Glaciimonas sp. PCH181: one gene and its partner. The protein of the gene in region 2 binds, or shares a complex with, the protein of the main gene of each other region. Links are inferred from orthologs where the notes say so. Each region holds a gene or a part of one and is shown on either strand. Other genes may lie near its edges. The genes, in order: metK and groL.

Region 1 (9,713 bases), 1.2 Mb from region 2 along the record:
CACGACGCGATAACCTTCCATCGCTGCTTGCAAAGCGCAAATTGGATCGACTTCCGTCACCCAAACTTGCGCCGACAATGCGCGCATTGCTTGCGCCGAACCCTTGCCGACATCGCCGTAACCAGCAATAACGGCGACTTTACCAGCGATCATAACGTCGGTAGCACGCTTGATGCCATCGACTAATGATTCACGGCAACCGTACAAATTATCAAACTTGGATTTAGTCACGGAATCGTTGACGTTAATCGCAGGGAAGGCCAATTTTCCTTCTTTGTGCATCTGGTACAAACGATGCACGCCGGTGGTCGTTTCTTCGGTCACGCCTTTGATTTGCGCCAGACGTGTCGAATACCAGTTTGGCGAAGTAGTCAGTTTTTTCTTGATGGCGTTGAACAAGCAAATTTCTTCTTCAGAAGTTGGGTCGTTCAATACCGATGCATCTTTTTCAGCGCGTGTCCCCAGATGCAACAACAACGTGGCATCACCACCGTCATCGAGAATCATGTTGGCTTGCTCTTCACCCGGCCATTCAAAAATCCGATGAGTGAAATCCCAATACTCATCCAGCGATTCGCCTTTAAAAGCAAAAACCGGCGTACCGGCAGCAGCGATTGCAGCGGCAGCGTGATCTTGGGTTGAGTAGATATTGCAGGACGCCCAACGCACTTGGGCGCCTAACGCCTCCAATGTTTGGATCAAGACTGCAGTTTGAATCGTCATGTGAATCGAACCGGTGATGCGCGCACCTTTGAGAGGCTGAGCAGCAGCGAATTCTTGCCGAATAGCAATCAGGCCGGGCATTTCGGTTTCAGCAATACGGATTTCTTTATCGCCCCAACCAGACAAGCTGATATCGGCAACAACATAATCTGAAAATGCAGCGGAGCTAGAGTGAGAAGTTGAGGAAGAACTAGAACTAGAGATGGAAGTCATTACAGCGGCGTTCATCACGCCCTCCTTTCGTTAGAAAAAAAGAAACGTGAGCGCGGTTGCATACTACAGCGATGCCAAGCCTGGCAGACTATGTGGATGTCTGTCGCAACGCTCCTTGGCACGAAGTCAGTATTCTAAATCAAATTGCCATCGCTTTCAGCGCTTTACGATTTGCGCCGTCCAAAACATAAAAAGCGCGATTTTGAGCGGCATTTAGGGCGTTGCCTTGAGGCACTTTTCTCGAATTTGTCTCGAATGTGTCTTTATTTTGTCTCTATTTTGCGACGAAATCAGCCATCAAACCCAACCCATCTCGTAAAGTTCGCTCTTGATATAAGCGTAATACACCGGCGCCGCAACCAAACCGGGTAAGCCAAACGCGGCTTCGGTCAACACCATCGCCAGCAACAATTCCCAGCTACGAGCGTTAATTTGAGAACCGACGATGCGCGCATTCAAAAAATATTCGAGTTTGTGAATCACGATTAAAAATAGCAACGCCCCCAGTGCTACGTATAAAGAGACCGACAGCGCGACTAAAACGATCAGCGAATTTGAAATCAGGTTGCCAATCACCGGCAGTAAACCAGCCAAAAACGTGACGATAATCATGGTTTTGGTCAACGGCAAATGTACGCCCGCCAAACGCAATATCACCAACAGGAATATTGCTGTTAGTGTTGTGTTGAGCAAGGATATTTTGATCTGAGCGAAGACCACGCGACGAAATGCATCGGCCAGCAATTGCACCCGGCCTAGCAACTCTGACGATAATGGCTGCAATATTGGCATCGGATGCTCGGCATTCAACGCCACCATCGCGCCCAATACCATCCCGATCAAAATATGGATAAAGACTTGGATCGCCTCTTTTCCCGCCAGCGTCAATTCACCGTTGTGCGACTCTATCCATTCCGTCACCATCTGCCGGGTGCCAGCGATATCGTCGGGCAAATATCCCTGCAACATCGTTGGCACTTGGGTCCGCGCCTGATCGATGACCTCCATCAGCTTGGTCTGAATGACTAGCATCCGATCCGGTCCACCGTGAAAGAAGGCGACCAATCCCAGAATGATGCCAGTCAACGCCCCAATAATCACCGCCGATAACAGCACCACCGCGATCAGATGTGAGCGCTCGCTTGTTAACCGACGCTGAATTAACGGTGTCAAAGAGCGTACTAATTGATACACCAACAATCCGGCCAATAGCGCCGTCAGCAAATGCAAGGTCAGCACTAACACCAACCCAAGTATCGAAATCAACCATGCAGTAATACGAAATGGGGACACGTTACTCGTCACCGGACGCAGTCTGGGTGGTAACGGACGGCGCGGAACGGACGCCTGACTTGCAGAAGATTTGGACGAGGCCATAGAGGATTAACCGGAGCGCTGAAAACACAATCAGCACAATCAACACCAGAGGAAATACCGGTGCTGCATGTGCCATCAATGTCCGTTGGTAACGGAACAACTCAGTGTAGCAAGTCCTTGCGCGGCAGCAAAGAACGATTTTGAACAGACATTCGGTCTGTGTTCGTATTTTCAACCGATATCAATCGATATGCATCGATAGCGACCGACAGACGTAAAAAAACGTGAGAACAGACTTCACCGATTTACGGTAAAAGTCCGTCTCACGTTTCCTATTTTCAGGCCGTCAAGCAGTTACGCGGGAAATTACAAAGCTGCTTTCAACGCAGCAGCTTTATCGGTCCGCTCCCAGCTAAACTCCGGCTCTTCGCGGCCAAAGTGACCGTATGCAGCAGTTTTTTCATAGATCGGCCGTAACAGATCCAGCATCTGCACAATACCCTTTGGACGCAGGTCGAAATGTTCCAATACCAATTGCGCCAGCTTTTCGTCACTGATTTTGCCTGTGCCGAAAGTAGTCACCATCACCGATGTTGGTTTAGCGATGCCGATCGCGTACGACACTTGAATCTGGCAACGGCTGGCAAGACCGGCGGCAACGATATTCTTGGCGACATAGCGACCAGCGTAAGCGGCAGAACGGTCGACTTTAGACGGGTCTTTACCGGAAAAAGCACCACCGCCGTGGGGCGCAGCACCGCCGTATGTATCCACAATAATTTTACGTCCGGTCAGACCGCAATCGCCTTGCGGACCGCCGATCACAAAACGGCCGGTAGGATTCACCAGATAACGGGTGTTTTGCAGCCATTCCTTCGGCACCACCGGCTTAATGATCTCTTCAATGGCAGCTTCTTCGATCGCCTTGTGCTGCATTTCTGGTGCGTGTTGTGTCGACAATACGATGGTGTCGATACCAACCGGAACGCCATCGACATATTTCAAGGTGATTTGGGATTTTGCATCTGGACGAAGCCAAGGCAAACGGCCATCACGGCGTAATTGAGACTGGCGCTCAACGATGCGGTGCGCGTAATAAATCGCGGCGGGCATTAATTCAGGCGTTTCGTCGCAAGCATAACCGAACATCAAGCCTTGATCGCCAGCGCCCTGATCAAGATCAATCCCTCGACCTTCGTCGACGCCTTGGGCGATATCCGGCGATTGCTTGTCATAGGCCACCAGTACTGCGCAGCTTTTGTAGTCGATGCCATAATCGGCATTGTCGTAGCCGATGCGTTTGATGGTCTCACGTGCGACATTGATGTAATCGACATTGGCGTTGGTGGTAACTTCGCCAGCTAAAACAACCAGACCGGTATTGACTAATGTTTCCGCAGCGACACGCGCAAACGGATCTTGGGCCAAAATAGCATCAAGGATAGCGTCGGAAATTTGATCCGCGACTTTGTCGGGATGGCCCTCAGAAACGGATTCAGAGGTGAAGAGGTATTCGTGTGTCATGACAGGCTCCTGCTAAAAAGAAATACAGTGGTGACCATGCCGCAGTCCTACTGTAGAGCCTGCGACGCTTTAGCGAAATTTGTATACCGCTTCGCAAGTTGTCTATTAACTCGGCGGATGAATATGATGAAACTTGGACCAGCTATAAATAATAATATCGTGAATATTAAATTGCATCCAGCGACACCATCATTATAAAAAATGCATTACAACAGAGGTATTACTTGCCACACAGTCATTTTGACAGTGCAGCGTTGTGGTATTTTACGCCTTTTACAACATTTCGGCAAAACGCCTCCGGTCTCCTCCAATGCTTGTTGCTCTCTTTAAATTGTTATCTGGATTACCGCTATCTGCGTTGCACGCGATTGGCGCTTCGGTCGGCTGGCTGGTGTATCTGCTGTCGCCCTCTTATCGGCGCAAATTAAAAGACAACTTGGGGAGGGCTGGCTATCAGCGCCAGCTATCGCAAGCGATCCGCGAGTCGGGGAAGAGTATGTTCGAGCTTCCCTTCGTCTGGTGTGCCTCGCCAGAAAAAGTGTTGCGCACTGCCCGAATCGAAAACTGGGACTTGGTGCAAGCCGCTCTTGACGCCAATACCGGCGTGATATTACTCACGCCGCACTTAGGATGTTTTGAAATTATTGCGCAGGCCATTGCCGAAAAAACCCCGCTTACAGCACTGTATCGCCCACCCCGTAAAGCTGCGTTAAAACCATTGATTGAAGGCGCCCGCGCACGTCGCAATTTGCATCTTGCGCCTGCGAATCTGACGGGAGTTCGCGCATTGCTAAAAGCGCTCAAAAAAGGTCAGGCTATTGGTTTGTTACCGGATCAGGTACCGCAAAATGGCGAGGGCGTATGGGCTAATTTTTTTGGCAAACCGGCTTACACAATGACCTTATCGGCTAAATTGCACCAAATGAGCGGCGCGCCGATTATTTTGTCGTACGCAGAGCGACTTTCATTTGGCCGCGGTTTCGTGATTCGTTTTGTGCCGTTTGAAGAAGAGTTGGGCACGACGCCGCAACAACAAGCTGAAGCGATCAATATCGCGATGGAAAAACTCATTGCACGTTGCCCGGCCCAATATATATGGAGTTATAACCGCTATAAGACGCCGCCCGGCGTGAGCGCCCCCAACGCGCCCTCTGCCGACAATCAGGGACAAGCATGAAGGCGTTGATTTTTTTATTGTGGCTGACGCATTGGCTGCCGCTGTGGATTCTCGGCCCTCTCGGCGAAGCGCTTGGATCACTGTTGTTCATTATCATGAAACCGCGTCGCAAGATCACGTTGACCAATCTGCGGCTGTGCTTTCCTGACATGCCCGAAACAGAGCGTATCGCACTGGCACGACGTCATTTCCAAGCCTATTCGCGCAGCGCGCTTGAACGGAGCGTGCTGTGGTGGGCATCCGAGGCGCGTCTCAAAAGATTGATCAAAATCGATTCCGCGTTGCCGCTTGAGACGCTTAGCGCAGGTCCGACCATTTTGTTATGCCCGCATTTCGTTTGCCTGGAAATCCCCGGTATTGCGTTAGTGCTGAATTCATCGTTGTCAATTTGCACTATTTACTCAAGGCAGCAAGATCAAGTCGTGGATGCCGCTTTATTAAAAGGCCGTTCGCGCTTTCGCCCGGTAAAACTATTCACGCGTGAACAGGGCGTGAAACCGATCATCCGCGCCATGCGTGAAGGTTTTCCATTCATCATGCTGCCGGATATGGATTTCGGCACCAAAGATGCCGAGTTCGTGCCTTTTTTTGGTATTCCCGCAGCAACACTGACAGCGACCGCCAGAATTGCCGCCGCCACCAAAGCCAGCGTAGTGCCGATGATCGCCACCTTTTTGCCACGCTACCAAGGCTGGAAAGTCACCTTTTATCCTGCTTGGGAAAACTATCCCGGCGATGACATCTCCGAAGCCACGCGACGCATGAATGCCTTCATCGAAGCGCGTGTCTTAGAAGCACCGGCAGAGTATTTCTGGGCACATAAACGCTTCAAGACCAGGCCAGAGGGCGAACCTAGTCCTTACTAGTTCGCAAATTGACAGGTTGAAATTCACAATACCCATTTGTTCTGGCAGTTCTATAATCACGCAATGAAACTCAAATTTACCAAAATGCACGGCGCCGGCAACGATTTCATCGTGATTGATGCGATCAGCCAGCATATCGATTTCACCTCAGCGCAATGGCAGGCATTGGCTGACCGTCGCTTTGGCATAGGCGCGGATCAAATGTTGGTGGTCGAAAAACCACAAGCGGCAGGCGTCGATTTTCGCTATCGGATTTATAACGCAGATGGCGGCGAAGTTGAGCAATGCGGCAACGGCGCACGCGCGTTCGTCAAGTTCGTGACCGAAAAAAGGCTGACCGACAAACGCACCATCAAAGTCGAAACCATGTGCGGCGTGATCGAGCCTATGCTGGAAGCCGATGGCAGCATCAGCGTTGATATGGGCGCGCCGGTTTTGACGCCCGCATCGGTGCCGTTCGACGCCAGCGGATTGCAAGCCACGCAAGAAGGGGCGGACAATTTATGGCCTCTCGATATTAACGGCAAGCGTGCTTTGTTTTCAGTGGTATCAATGGGCAATCCGCATGCGATTCAAATCGTCAGCGATGCCGAAGCAGCACCGGTAAACGTAGATGGTCCGCTTATTGAGCATCATCCGCGCTTCCCTAGACGGGTAAATGCCGGATTTATGCAAATTGTTGACCGCCATCAAATTAAGTTGCGGGTATTTGAACGCGGTGCTGGCGAAACACTGGCCTGCGGAACTGGCGCGTGTGCCGCTGTCGTCGCAGGTATCCAACGCGGCTTGTTAGATTCCCCGGTAAAAGTGGAAACCCATGGCGGCGCGTTATCGATAACGTGGAATGGTATTGATCAGCCAGTCAAACTCACCGGTCCTGCGGTGACAGTGTTTGAGGGCGAAATTGAGATGGGTGCTTAGTGCTTAGTGCTTAGTGCTTAGTTAACACTACTGCTTAGTCAGTTGATTTAGTACTAATAGAGTATGAAGCTGCCGAAAAATAGCCGTTTTGCCGGCAACAACTTAAGCAACGGTGTGAACTCTGCTTAAGCTTGCCCTTAAAATCCCAGGCATGCGCTAGCTACTCAACTCAGCAGCATCTTCATCTTCATCAGTCCCGACGTCGGTCAACGCCGCTGCCGGTAGCGCGGTCTTAAAACGATACAGGCGCTGGCGATAATTTCCCTCGGGACCGTGCGGACCACAATCCACATCTTCAAACAATCTCGCCAGACGATTCAATGCCTGCCGTTCGTCGCCAGTTTCAATCAATACCAACCGACGTTTGCTGCGCGCGTAAGACATACGAATATCCACCACCAGACAATGGCCGCAATCCGCCTGATTCAAATCCAGCAGTAACGCTTCGGGGCGGCTTAAACCAAATAGCAGCGCAAGTTCGATCCGCGCCGCCAAAAATGGATGGCTGGCCACCAACTCGCGCGTTAATTGCTCTTTCGCGGCCAATGCCCAAGTCTTCGGACGGGCCCTATCGGCAATTTTTGACAATAATGTCTGCGCAACATCACTTCCCTGAATCGCGGCTTTTTGCAGCCAATACACCGCTTGTACATCGTTGGTCAGTTTTTCACGTCGATTGCGCCAGGCACTGACGCCGCATTCCAGCTGAGCGGCGCGATGGCCCATTTCAGCGGCGTGCTCCAGATGGCGCTGCATATCGTTCAAATTACGCTGAGAAAATTCGGACTTTAAATATATTCGCGACAACGCATACCAGGCTTCAGACAAACCACGCTCACCCGCCTGCGTCAGCCAGCGGATCGCTTTTTTATAATTGGCGGAACCTGCACCAACAACAATCCGCTCTCCGTCGCTATCCATGCGGGCGTACCATAATCCCAAATCCAGCTGAGCCGATTTGTCATCAGCGGACGCTGCCAGCTCTAAAAATTGCTGAACTTCGTTGACGTCAAAGTCCGTGGTCATCATCAAGGCGCGGGCACAACGCGTTAGCAGCAACAGATTTGCCTCACCCAAGCGCCGTGCCAATGCCTCTGAAGGGGCATGCAATTGCGCTAAATCTCCACCGTATTGTTGCGCTACTGCACGTGCGAGCGGCAAACCGCGCTCTAAAAATACAGGCCAGTCCTGATTATCCCAGGCGATTTGCGCCAACGCATGTTGGGCTTGCATGACGCCAGCATCAGCCGCCCTTGCCGTCCACTCAAGCGTCATGCCGCTGGTATCGCTCTCAACTGACATCGTCTGAGGCTGGAATAGCCCCCGCGCAGCGCTATTACTTCCAACAAGTTCATCCTTACTCTTATTAACAGCATTGCCGTTGTATTCTGCCGGATGTAGCGACGTCGCCACCTTGGATCTCGCAGCATATTGGGCCAGCAACCACTGCGCTTCCGGAATGCCAGCATGCGCCGCCGTTTCCAGCGCTTTTAATGCCTTCGCGCCAAAGTCACGGAACGCCGCGCTTTGAAGTGCCTCGCTATCGCGTAATACTAATTGGGCCAGAATCAACCCCGCTTGCATCACGCCAGCGTCAAACGCGCGCTCATACCATGCGCAGATATCGTGTTGATTACTTGCACCAAGTGCAACATCCAACGGGATATGACTGCCAATTAATATCCATGCATCCGCTTCCTGCTGCTGTGCGGCGCGATCCAGCCAGTGCAAAGCAGTAGGAAAGCTCTGCGGCAATCCGTTGCCACCAAACAGGTAACGCTTTCCCAGCGCAAGCTGAGCTGCGCCCTGCCCAGCCCGCGCAGCACGAATAATCGCCAAGTCTTCCCGTTTAGCCATAAACACCCATCACGCAAAAGCGTAAATTATCTCCGATAAATTAAGAATCCTTTATTTGATACTGAATTCCAATTAAGTTCGCATCTTTAATACAACATATTGTATTTTTTTGACATTCTTAAAGATTCACCATTTTGGCGCGCCAGAAATAGTGAGAAACACGGCATAGTTCGCCGAAAATGCACCAAAAAATCTTATCTATCGCCAACGCATTCCAACTAGAAACAAAATTTAGGCAACTTATTACTTTTCCTCAAAAAACCTTTTAAGGAATTGCCGCAGAAACTAATAGGTCCACTTTTATTTTTGCGACGCGTTCATGGAGTTTGACGTCCAGCACATGCCAACACTTTAATAAATGACAACATATTCGATCTACATCTAAAGCGCTGACTTCCCCGCGATTTAACACCGATCTGCGCCAGAAGTCTGATTCGAATGTGGGCAGAAAATGAACAACTCAAACGGTCCTGAGCCTGCTTTGTGTCACAAAAATACAACAGAATCATCAACCCGACCCAATTTCGACCAATTTATAGCGCGACAGAAGACCAAACCACCGGCGCACGCAGCCGGACCTATTACTGTTCTCCCATCCGACAGATGTACGGATCCTTAAAGCAGGCTTTCCAAATAAAGGACGTCAAATGAAGAAATCACTAATCGCACTGGCCGTACTAGGCGCAATCGCAGGTGCAGCACAAGCTCAAAGCTCTGTAACAATCTACGGTATCGTTGATACTGGCGTTACTTATACAAACAAAGCACTGAACGCTACAACTGGCAAAACTGGCAGCAAATTTGCTCTGACTTCGGGCAACATCCAAGGTTCACGTCTGGGTTTCAAAGGCGTTGAAGATCTGGGCGGCGGTTTGAAAGCAGTGTTCCAATTGGAAGCCGGTTTTGCAAATGACACAGGTGCATTGCAAGGCGACAAAGGTTCGACAAATCTTTTCCGTCGTAAATCAGTTGTTGGTCTGAGCGGTGACAACTTCGGTACAGTCCTGCTAGGTCGTCAAACTGACATCACTGATGACGTAAGCCAATGGACTTCGGTTCAAGATTTCGGTGGCGTAACTGGTGCAGTTGGCCACAATCTGGACCGTTTGGAAGGT
Region 2 (9,746 bases):
GGTTGAAAAATTTATCGTGCATCGCGGCGAGGATGTCGGCAATCCGCTGGAGCTGGATAATCTGTGCTTCATGGGCACCAACGTTATCAGCGGATCGGCCACCGCGATTGTTGTCACCACTGGCAATCAAACCTATTTCGGTGCACTAGCCGAACGTGTCACCGCGACCGACCGCACGCCGACAGCGTTTCAGTTGGGCGTAAATAAAGTCAGCTGGCTATTGATCCGTTTCATGATGGTCATGACGCCGATCGTATTTTTTCTGAATGGTTTTACCAAGGGCGATTGGGTTGAGGCCTTTTTATTCGGTCTCTCCGTAGCAGTCGGCCTGACGCCGGAAATGCTGCCGATGATTGTCACTTCGACGCTGGCTAAGGGTGCGGTTGCCTTGTCACGTAAAAAAGTGATCGTTAAACGCCTGGATGCGATTCAAAATTTTGGCGCAATGGACGTGCTGTGCACCGACAAAACCGGCACGCTGACACAGGACAAAATTTTTCTTGAGCGTCATACCGATATTCTCGGTAAGCCAGATGATCTAGTGCTGGAATACGCTTATCTGAACAGCCACTATCAAACCGGTCTGAAAAATCTGCTGGATGTGGCCGTCCTTGACCACGCAGAACTCCAACGTGAAATGGCCTTGGCCTCGGCCTATCGCAAGGTCGATGAAATTCCATTCGATTTTCAGCGTCGCCGCATGTCGGTCGTGGTCAGCGAGCGTGAGGATCATCATGAATTGATCTGCAAAGGCGCGGTTGAGGAAATCGTTTCTGTCTGCACGCATGCCCGTCACAATGGCACTGTCGTGCCATTCACTGCCGAGCTGCTCAAAGAAATTCACGAGACCACCGCCAGCCTGAATGCGGAAGGTTTACGGGTGGTTGCGGTTGCGGCCAAAGATTTGCCGCCGACCAAGGAAGTGTATGGCGTTGCCGATGAGTCGGATCTGGTCTTGATTGGTTATATTGCCTTCCTCGATCCACCGAAAGAATCGACTAAACCAGCGCTGGATGCACTGAAAAAACATGGCGTTACCGTCAAAATTTTGACCGGCGATAACCAACTGGTCACCGCCAAAATCTGTCGTCAGGTCGGATTGACTGTCGATGGCATGCTGCTAGGTTCCGATGTCGAGAATATGAGCGACGCGGACCTCGCCATTGCGGTTGAAAAAACCACGGTATTTGCCAAGCTCAGCCCGGATCATAAAGAACGCATCGTCCGCAGGCTGCATGACAATGGTCACGTAGTCGGGTTCATGGGCGATGGCATTAACGATGCCCCGGCGTTACGCGCAGCAGACATCGGTATTTCGGTCGATACAGCGGTCGATATCGCTAAAGAAGCCGCCGATATCATCCTGCTGGAAAAAAGTTTGATGGTGCTGGAAGAAGGCGTTTTAGAAGGTCGCAAGACGTTCGCAAACATGCTGAAGTACATCAAAATGACGGCCAGCTCGAATTTTGGGAATGTCTTTTCTGTACTGGTTGCCAGTGCCTTCCTGCCGTTCCTGCCGATGCTGCCCTTGCATCTGCTCGTACAAAATCTGCTTTACGATATTTCTCAAATCACGATTCCGTTCGACAACGTGGATAAGGAATTTTTAGAAAAACCGCAGCGTTGGGATCCTAAGGAAATCGGTCGTTTTATGATCTTTTTCGGGCCGATCAGCTCGATCTTCGATATCGCGACATTTGCGTTGCTGTGGTACATCTTTGGGGCCAATACGAACGAACATCAAACGCTGTTTCAGTCAGGTTGGTTCATCGAAGGCTTGCTATCGCAAACCCTGATTGTGCATATGATTCGGACCAGAAAAATACCGTTCTTCCAAAGCCGTGCTTCGTGGGCGCTGATGAGCATGACCGTCATCATTATGGCGATAGGGATTTTACTGCCGATGTCGCCGCTAGCGCATTACTTCAAGCTGCAAGCGCTGCCACTGAGCTATTTCCCTTGGTTGTTGCTGATTTTGGGCGCGTATGCAGTGCTGACGCAGATGATGAAGGGTTGGTATGCGAAGCGGTATGGCTGGCAGTAAAGCCTCTGCGTAAAACAAGATGTAGCGCACAAAAACGGACAGCCTCGGCTGTCCGTTTTTTTTGGAAAAGTATTCATATGAACCGGCCTGAAAATGGCCGTTAATCATAATGAGACAAAGGTTGAACCAGCAGAAAACGCCTGACTTTTAGCCTGACGTTTATTCAGATCAGGAAATCAAACCCGCCGCGATATTGATCGATAGCCCCAAAATCGCCGAATTAAACAAAAATGTCAGCACCGACTGAACCAGCACTACTTTGCGCATTGAGCGGGTCATCACGCTGACATCTGAAGTCTGTACCGCAACCGCCAACGTGAACGAGAAATACAGAAAATCCCAGTAATCCGGATTCTTTTCCTCATCAGGAAAACGCAACGGCAGCTTATCCTCATCCGCGCTGTAAAACAGCCGGGCGTAATGCAACGTGAACATGGTTGCGACTAAAAACCATGAGCCGAGCACGGTCAGTCCGGTGAATAAATAGCGAACTTCTTTCGGGCCCGGCAAAAAATCCTTCGCCTGAGACAACCCAAAAACGACCGCGACGATGCTTGAACTCGCGGCGATGCAAATCAACACCAAAATCGTGGTGTCGTTCTCATCCTCGATGGCGGCGCGGCATTTTACTTGCTCCGATCCTGCCCGCACCATCATCCACCAGACGGTAATCAGATAACCCCAAACCCCGGCATTCCAGCTAATTAACCCACGCGTAATCGGCGATCCGTGCGGCTGTAAGGCCCAAATGACGATGCCGAAGATGAAAGCGATGACCAGACGCGGATGGGTATGGAAAAGCAGATTTTTAAGACTATAAAAAAAACGTAAGCTCATGCTGAGACCTTAAAAAATGGAGATTTCACACTTTTGCAAAGGAGTTAATCCGACAATCATTGCATCGGTTGGCAATTGTAGCGGCTTGGCTGCGGGTACGCTCTTGAGTTTTGAGCAGCTCATATAGATATAAAACAACTGCAACGTAGTTGTCATTAATCAATTAAGAGATCGGACGTTCATTCCGCGTTGGCTAAAAGTGTCACCGCCAAGGGCAATTCGGCATTGTAGGAAAATAAAAAGAAAAGTAAAAAATATCCACTCTTGAAAAATCAACTAACCACCCCTATACTTAGCACTCGTTAGGTGAGAGTGCTAACAATCTCCCTGGCCTAGTCACTTTTTCTGTGCGGCGCATCGTAAAAGCCAAACTAATCGGTGCAGTCTTGTTTGCTGCGATGTTGCTGCAAAAATCATAACTTGTTGAATTTGAAGGAGTCACACATGAATCTTCGTCCTTTGCATGATCGCGTCATCGTTAAACGTCTCGACATCGAAACTAAAACCGCATCAGGTATCGTTCTGCCAGAGGCAGCAGCTGAAAAACCGGATCAAGGTGAAGTTCTGGCCATCGGTAACGGCAAAATTTTGGAAGACGGCAAAGTACGTCCATTGGCAGTTAAAGTCGGCGATCGCGTTTTGTTCGGCAAATATGCTGGTCAAGTTGTGAAGATCGAAGGCGAAGAACTGCTGGTAATGCGCGAAGAAGATTTGTTCGCCGTCGTCGAAAGCAAGTAATTCATTGTGCATTGTGTAGGCAGGTTGAAGCGATTCGGCAAGATGCGATAGCGCGTTTAACCAAGTTTTAAGCTGATCTACACATCATATTCAACCGTATTCAGGAGAATAAACATGGCAGCAAAGCAAGTAATTTTTGGTGATGACGCACGCGCTAAGATCGTCAACGGCGTTAACGTGTTGGCAAATGCAGTTAAAGTCACTCTGGGCCCTAAAGGCCGTAACGTCGTTCTGGAGCGCAGCTTCGGTGCCCCTACCGTTACTAAAGACGGTGTTTCAGTTGCGAAAGAAATCGAACTGAAAGACAAGCTGGAAAACATGGGTGCGCAACTGGTTAAAGAAGTTGCTTCCAAAACGTCAGACAACGCTGGTGACGGTACAACTACTGCAACAGTATTGGCTCAAGCAATCGTGCGCGAAGGCTTCAAATACGTTGCTGCTGGTTTCAACCCAACTGACCTGAAGCGCGGTATCGACAAAGCTGTTGTCGCCATCGTTGCAGAAATCAAAAACCTGGCTAAACCAACGACAACAAGCAAAGAAATCGCGCAAGTCGGTTCGATTTCAGCTAACTCCGACACCGATATCGGTGAAATCATTGCCAAGGCAATGGACAAAGTCGGTAAAGAAGGTGTTATCACAGTTGAAGACGGCAAATCACTGGAAAACGAACTAGACATCGTTGAAGGTATGCAATTTGACCGTGGCTATCTGTCACCGTACTTCATCAACAACCAAGAAAAACAAGTTGTTGCTCTGGAACAGCCTTATGTTCTGTTGTTCGACAAAAAAATCTCTAACATCCGTGACCTTCTTCCGGTATTGGAGCAAGTCGCTAAGTCGGGCCGTCCACTGCTGATCATCGCAGAAGACGTCGAAGGCGAAGCACTGGCAACTCTGGTTGTCAACAACATCCGCGGTATCCTGAAAACTGCTGCTGTTAAAGCACCAGGCTTTGGCGATCGTCGTAAAGCTATGTTGGAAGACATCGCTATCCTGACCGGTGGTCAAGTGATTGCAGAAGAAGTCGGCCTGACACTGGAAAAAGTGACTCTGGCAGAACTCGGTCAAGCACAACGTATCGAAATCAGCAAAGAAAACACCATCATCATCGATGGCGCTGGCGAAGCAATCTCGATCGAAGGACGCGTTAAACAAATCCGCGCTCAAATCGAAGAAGCAAGCTCAGACTACGACCGTGAAAAATTGCAAGAACGTGTCGCTAAGTTGGCTGGCGGTGTTGCTCTGATCAAAGTCGGTGCAGCTACCGAAGTTGAAATGAAAGAAAAGAAAGCACGCGTTGAAGATGCATTGCACGCTACTCGCGCTGCAGTCGAAGAAGGCGTAGTTCCTGGCGGCGGCGTGGCTTTCCTGCGCGCACGTGCAAACGTCAAGGACCTGAAAGGCGACAACGCCGATCAAGAAGCTGGTATCAAAATCGTGCTGCGCGCGATTGAAGAGCCACTGCGTCAAATCGTATTCAACGCAGGCGATGAGCCATCGGTTGTCATCAATGCAGTTCTGGCTGGCACTGGTAACTACGGTTACAACGCTGCCAACGGTACTTACGGTGACTTGGTTGAGCTGGGTGTTCTTGATCCAGCAAAAGTTACACGTTCAGCACTGCAAAATGCAGCTTCGGTTGCTGGCCTGATCCTGACTACTGACGCAATGATCGCTGAATTGCCAGAAGACGGCAAATCAGCTGGCGGCATGGGCGGCGGTATGGGTGGTATGGGCGGCATGGGTGGCATGGACGGCATGATGTAATGTGAGATTGATCTTCGACAACTGTATCTAGCGGCGCAATCTTGTGGCCTGCGATGCTCACCGTACATGCTACGGCTGCGCTTCTCGGCCACAATCTTCCACCGCTAGATACGATTCTCAACGATCACACAGAGTTGGCTGATATTTCTTCTTTCGTTTTTTGAGGATGTATTGGTTGATTAATAAAAAGCCCACAGTGATGTGGGCTTTTTATTGTCTGAATGAAAAGTACAGACGCTCTAATTTTAAAAAAGGGAAAACCGTCGTCAATACGTGCCTGAAGGCGCGAAATCCCTTTTCAAAATAGAACACGTATTAGCAGATTATATGGATGAAGGAGTCGCAGTCAGGCGCTCCCGTGGCCTATCCGCCCTTGCAGCTTGCACGACGTTCTGGCTATGTGAAACTCGCGGGCGCTTTCGCATCTCCACTCAACAACATGAAAAGAGAATATCGATTTCATGAGAAAGCGTGGGTGTCTTCATGAAAACGAAAATGCCGCGCAAAAAATAGATTTAACTACAAGATAAATCTTATATAGAAAACGGTTATAACCCTATACCAAAAAGATACTTTCCCCGAGTACAAAATCCTTATAAAATAAGCACTTACAAAAAAATTATATTGGCGGCAGATTGTCGGAGTCAGAGACAGTCGGCTGCCTTTTTTTATGCTGAAATGATAAAAATTCAAGCAGTTACCCAGCGGTTCGAGGGGGCTAATGGTCCGGTGGATGCGGTACGCAACGTTGATCTGACGATTAACAAGGGCGAAATCTTCGGCATTATTGGTCGCAGCGGCGCTGGCAAAAGTACGTTAGTGCGCACGCTTAATCTTCTCAACCGCCCTACTTCGGGCAAGATCATCGTTGATGGCAAAGATTTGACAGCACTGAGTGCCGATCAATTGCGCGCAGCGCGGCGTGAAATCGGTATGATTTTTCAGCACTTTAATTTGTTGTCGTCACGCACTGTCTACGACAATATCGCACTGCCGCTGGAACTGACAGGGATGTCGAAAAGCGACATCAGCAAAAAAGTCACACCGTTGCTAGAGCTAGTCGGCCTGACTGCGCTGAAAGATCGCTATCCGGCTCAAATCAGTGGCGGCCAGAAGCAGCGCGTGGGAATTGCGCGCGCGCTTGCCAATGCGCCTAAAGTATTACTATCGGACGAGGCCACATCGGCACTTGACCCTGAAACGACGCGGTCGATTTTAGAACTGCTGCGCAAAATCAATCAAGAACTAGGCCTGACCATCGTCCTTATCACGCATCAAATGGAAGTGATCAAAATGATCTGCGACCGGATGGCCGTTATGGAAGCCGGGGAAGTGATCGAATACGGTCAGGTAATCGATATCTTCCGCGCCCCCAAACATCCGGTGACCCGCTCAATGATTGGCGATGTTATCGCACAAGATTTGCCTGCCGGCGTCTTGCAGCGCTTGCGCACACGACTGGCGGGTAGCGATGCTGGCGATGGCACCGACCATTTGTTCCGCCTGGCATTTACGGGCGACAGCGTTAATCAACCGCTGCTATCCGAAGTTGTGCGTAAATTCAATTTGGATTTCAGTATTTTGCACGGCCAGATCGATGAAATTCAAGGTCAGGCGTTTGGTTCCTTGGCAATTTTAGCCAACGGCGGCAGCGCCGATATCGCAGCAGCAATGCAGTACTTAAGCGCGCAAGGCGTGACGGTAGAGGAGTTAAATCATGTCATCTGAAATGCTCGATCTTTTCATTTCTTCGTTCGGCGAGACGCTGATGATGGTTGGCATATCAGGCATTTTGGGTGCCATTTTAGGGATTCCGCTGGGGATTGCGCTGCATCTGACGGGCCGCGATGGCGTGCTGCCGAGTCTGGCTTTTAATCGCGTTGCCGGGCTGATCGTCAATGCAGTCCGCTCTACACCTTTCATCATTTTGCTGGTGGCAGTGATTCCATTCACGCGCTTTTTTGTCGGCACGTCCATCGGCACCGCTGCGGCGATTGTACCGCTGACTCTGGCATCGGCCCCGTTCATTGCGCGCTTGGTCGAGACCGCGCTGCGTGAGGTGGATCGTGGTCTGATCGAAGCTGCGCAAGCCATGGGCGCATCGACCTGGCAAATCGTCTACAAAGTGCTGGTGCCAGAAGCGTTCGCCGGTATCATCGCCGGATTGACGATTACTTTTGTTAGTCTGGTCGGCTACTCGGCGATGGCCGGTGCGATTGGCGGCGGCGGTCTGGGCGATCTTGGTATCCGTTACGGCTATCAACGATTTTTGCCGGAAGTCATGCTGGCTGTAGTACTGATTTTGATTGTCTTTGTACAGCTGGTACAAACCCTGGGCGATATTCTGGTGCGTCGTTTAAGTCACAAATAAATATTACTTTCACGCATAAAAAATCTGAATTGTTGTAAGTCATCCCTAGAAAGGAAAGAAATGAATCGTCGTCAATTAGTCCAATTTTTTGCTGGTTTAGGCGTCGTCGCCAGCTTGATATCCGCACCTGTATTTGCGCAGGAAAAAACGATCAAGATCGGCGCTACCGGCGGCCCTCATGCTGAAATCCTTGAAGTGGTGAAAAAGATCGCCGCTAAAGATGGCCTGAATATTCAGATCGTCGAGTTCAGCGATTACGTTCAACCTAACGCCGCCTTGGCTGCGCGTGATCTTGACGCAAATAGCTATCAGCATTTGCCTTATCTGGAAGCGCAAATCAAAGATCGCGGTTACAAGCTGAGCAATGTCGGCTACACCATCACTTTCCCAATGGGCATTTATTCTAAAAAAATAAAGTCATTGAAAGACCTGAAAGCTGGTGCGCGTATCGGTGTACCGAACGACCCGACTAACGGCGGACGTGCTTTGCTGTTATTGCAAGCCCAGGGATTGTTGAAGCTTAAAGCCAACGCAGGGTTACAAGCCACACCGTTAGATATCGTTGAAAATCCAAAGAAATTGAAAATCCTGGAAATCGACGCAGCGCAGTTACCGCGTTCGCTAGATGATCTCGATGCCGCTGCGATCAATGGTAATTTCGCAGAAAAAGCAGGTCTCAGCCCGACTAAAGATGGTATCGCTATCGAAGCCGCACGCGGCCCTTACGCCAATATCATTGCCGTGCGTACTGAGGATAAAGACAAGCCGTGGGTTGCTAAACTGCTCAAGGCTTACCATAGCCCTGAAGTGAAGCAGTTTGTCATCGATCAATACAAAAATTCGGTGATTACTTCCTGGTAAAAATAGCATGGTCTGTAGCTGCTTCAGTGGCTGACGCAACTACGATCTGCTAAATATCCGCAGGGTTAAAGGGCGAGGTAAATCGTAAAGATTTCCTCGCCCTAATTACGTCCGCCAATCAGCGCAACGTGTACGTCCGCTGATCAATGTGCGTATATATCCGATGAGCGCAGCACGTAGATCAACTGATCCACGCAACATGCACATCAAATTTGATCAGCTATTTTCCAATTTTTTAGTCGTCTGCGGCATCTCCACCATGACCGCCTGACCTGGAACTGTGCAACCAGTCGAACAACATTTTCCCGGTTGTTTATTGGCAGAAATTGCCCGACCCGGCTCTTCCACTAAGCCACGATCTAACAAACGTTCAACCAATTCCACCTTGCTGCCGATCGGATAATTGCGATAAATTTCCTGCTTCATTGCCGCTGGCGATCCACCGCCGTGCAAGCTGATCACAGAATACCAGCCGCCCTGATACGAGGCGGTTAAATCCTCGATAAAACGCGCCGTCTGTATCCGCTTTTCATAAGGCACATCTGGATTCGCCCGCAGCACTTCCGACAGAGTCGCCGCAGTCGCCGGATTATGGTCCTCGTCCGGTCCTGGCAACGCAACAATCAATCCTCCCGAAACATAGTGCGCGATGCGATGCATATCGTAGATTTGCGTCGATAACAGCAATTTACCGATATTAGAAAAGACCGGATCGGGGACAAAGCTGTTCGATCCTTCATCCATTTTGGCGTATACCGATGAGGCCACGCCGCAAGCGTAAAAACCCTCTGTAATCTTGATCAACTCCACCATTTGTTCGCGCAGATGATTTTCCTTGCCCGGATCAAAACCGTTCGCCTCGCACATTAGCGCCCCTGCGCCTATCAGCAAATCGCCAAAACCGGCACGTGCGCCGATGCAGCTGTGCCGATGATGCGTCGCGTAGTTATAGGTCATATAGCCGGAATGCTCCCATTCACCCGCATAGAACACGCGCTCCCAGGGGACGAACACTTTATCGAAAATGACCACGCCCGTAGATTGACCAAACTTATTGCTGAACAACGCCGCTTTCTCACCCGGACGTCCCGCCGGACGCGCCACAATCGTCAATCCCGGTGCGTC

The links.
Region 1: the proteins of groL (region 2) and metK are in contact, whole or in part, in a cryo-EM structure (PDB 8P4O), measured with the Escherichia coli proteins. The link is inferred for Glaciimonas sp. PCH181 from one-to-one orthologs.

Annotation. Positions count from the first base shown.
Region 1 is NZ_PYFP01000002.1:1,615,688-1,625,400, reverse strand. What follows is about bases 1,699-4,581. They hold metK (methionine adenosyltransferase), read right to left. Parts: upstream 3,778-4,581; coding sequence 2,620-3,777; downstream 1,699-2,619. Other genes in these bases: C7W93_RS20550 (lysophospholipid acyltransferase family protein), read left to right, coding at 4,088-4,581; C7W93_RS20560 (AI-2E family transporter), read right to left, coding at 1,699-2,229. In the rest of the region: ahcY (adenosylhomocysteinase), read right to left, coding at 1-951; more of C7W93_RS20560, read right to left, coding at 1,234-1,698; more of C7W93_RS20550, read left to right, coding at 4,582-4,954; C7W93_RS20545 (lipid A biosynthesis acyltransferase), read left to right, coding at 4,951-5,820; dapF (diaminopimelate epimerase), read left to right, coding at 5,884-6,741; C7W93_RS20535 (tetratricopeptide repeat protein), read right to left, coding at 6,898-8,598; C7W93_RS20530 (porin), read left to right, coding at 9,246-9,713. UniProt on the Escherichia coli protein: Catalyzes the formation of S-adenosylmethionine (AdoMet) from methionine and ATP.
Region 2 is NZ_PYFP01000002.1:399,489-409,234, forward strand. Bases 3,146-6,061 are described here. They hold groL (chaperonin GroEL), read left to right. Parts: upstream 3,146-3,733; coding sequence 3,734-5,389; downstream 5,390-6,061. Other genes in these bases: groES (co-chaperone GroES), read left to right, coding at 3,326-3,619. Outside these bases: mgtA (magnesium-translocating P-type ATPase), read left to right, coding at 1-2,044; C7W93_RS14845 (DUF1345 domain-containing protein), read right to left, coding at 2,213-2,881; C7W93_RS14860 (methionine ABC transporter ATP-binding protein), read left to right, coding at 6,068-7,117; C7W93_RS14865 (methionine ABC transporter permease), read left to right, coding at 7,107-7,760; C7W93_RS14870 (MetQ/NlpA family ABC transporter substrate-binding protein), read left to right, coding at 7,821-8,621; C7W93_RS14875 (4-hydroxyphenylacetate 3-hydroxylase family protein), read right to left, coding at 8,838-9,746.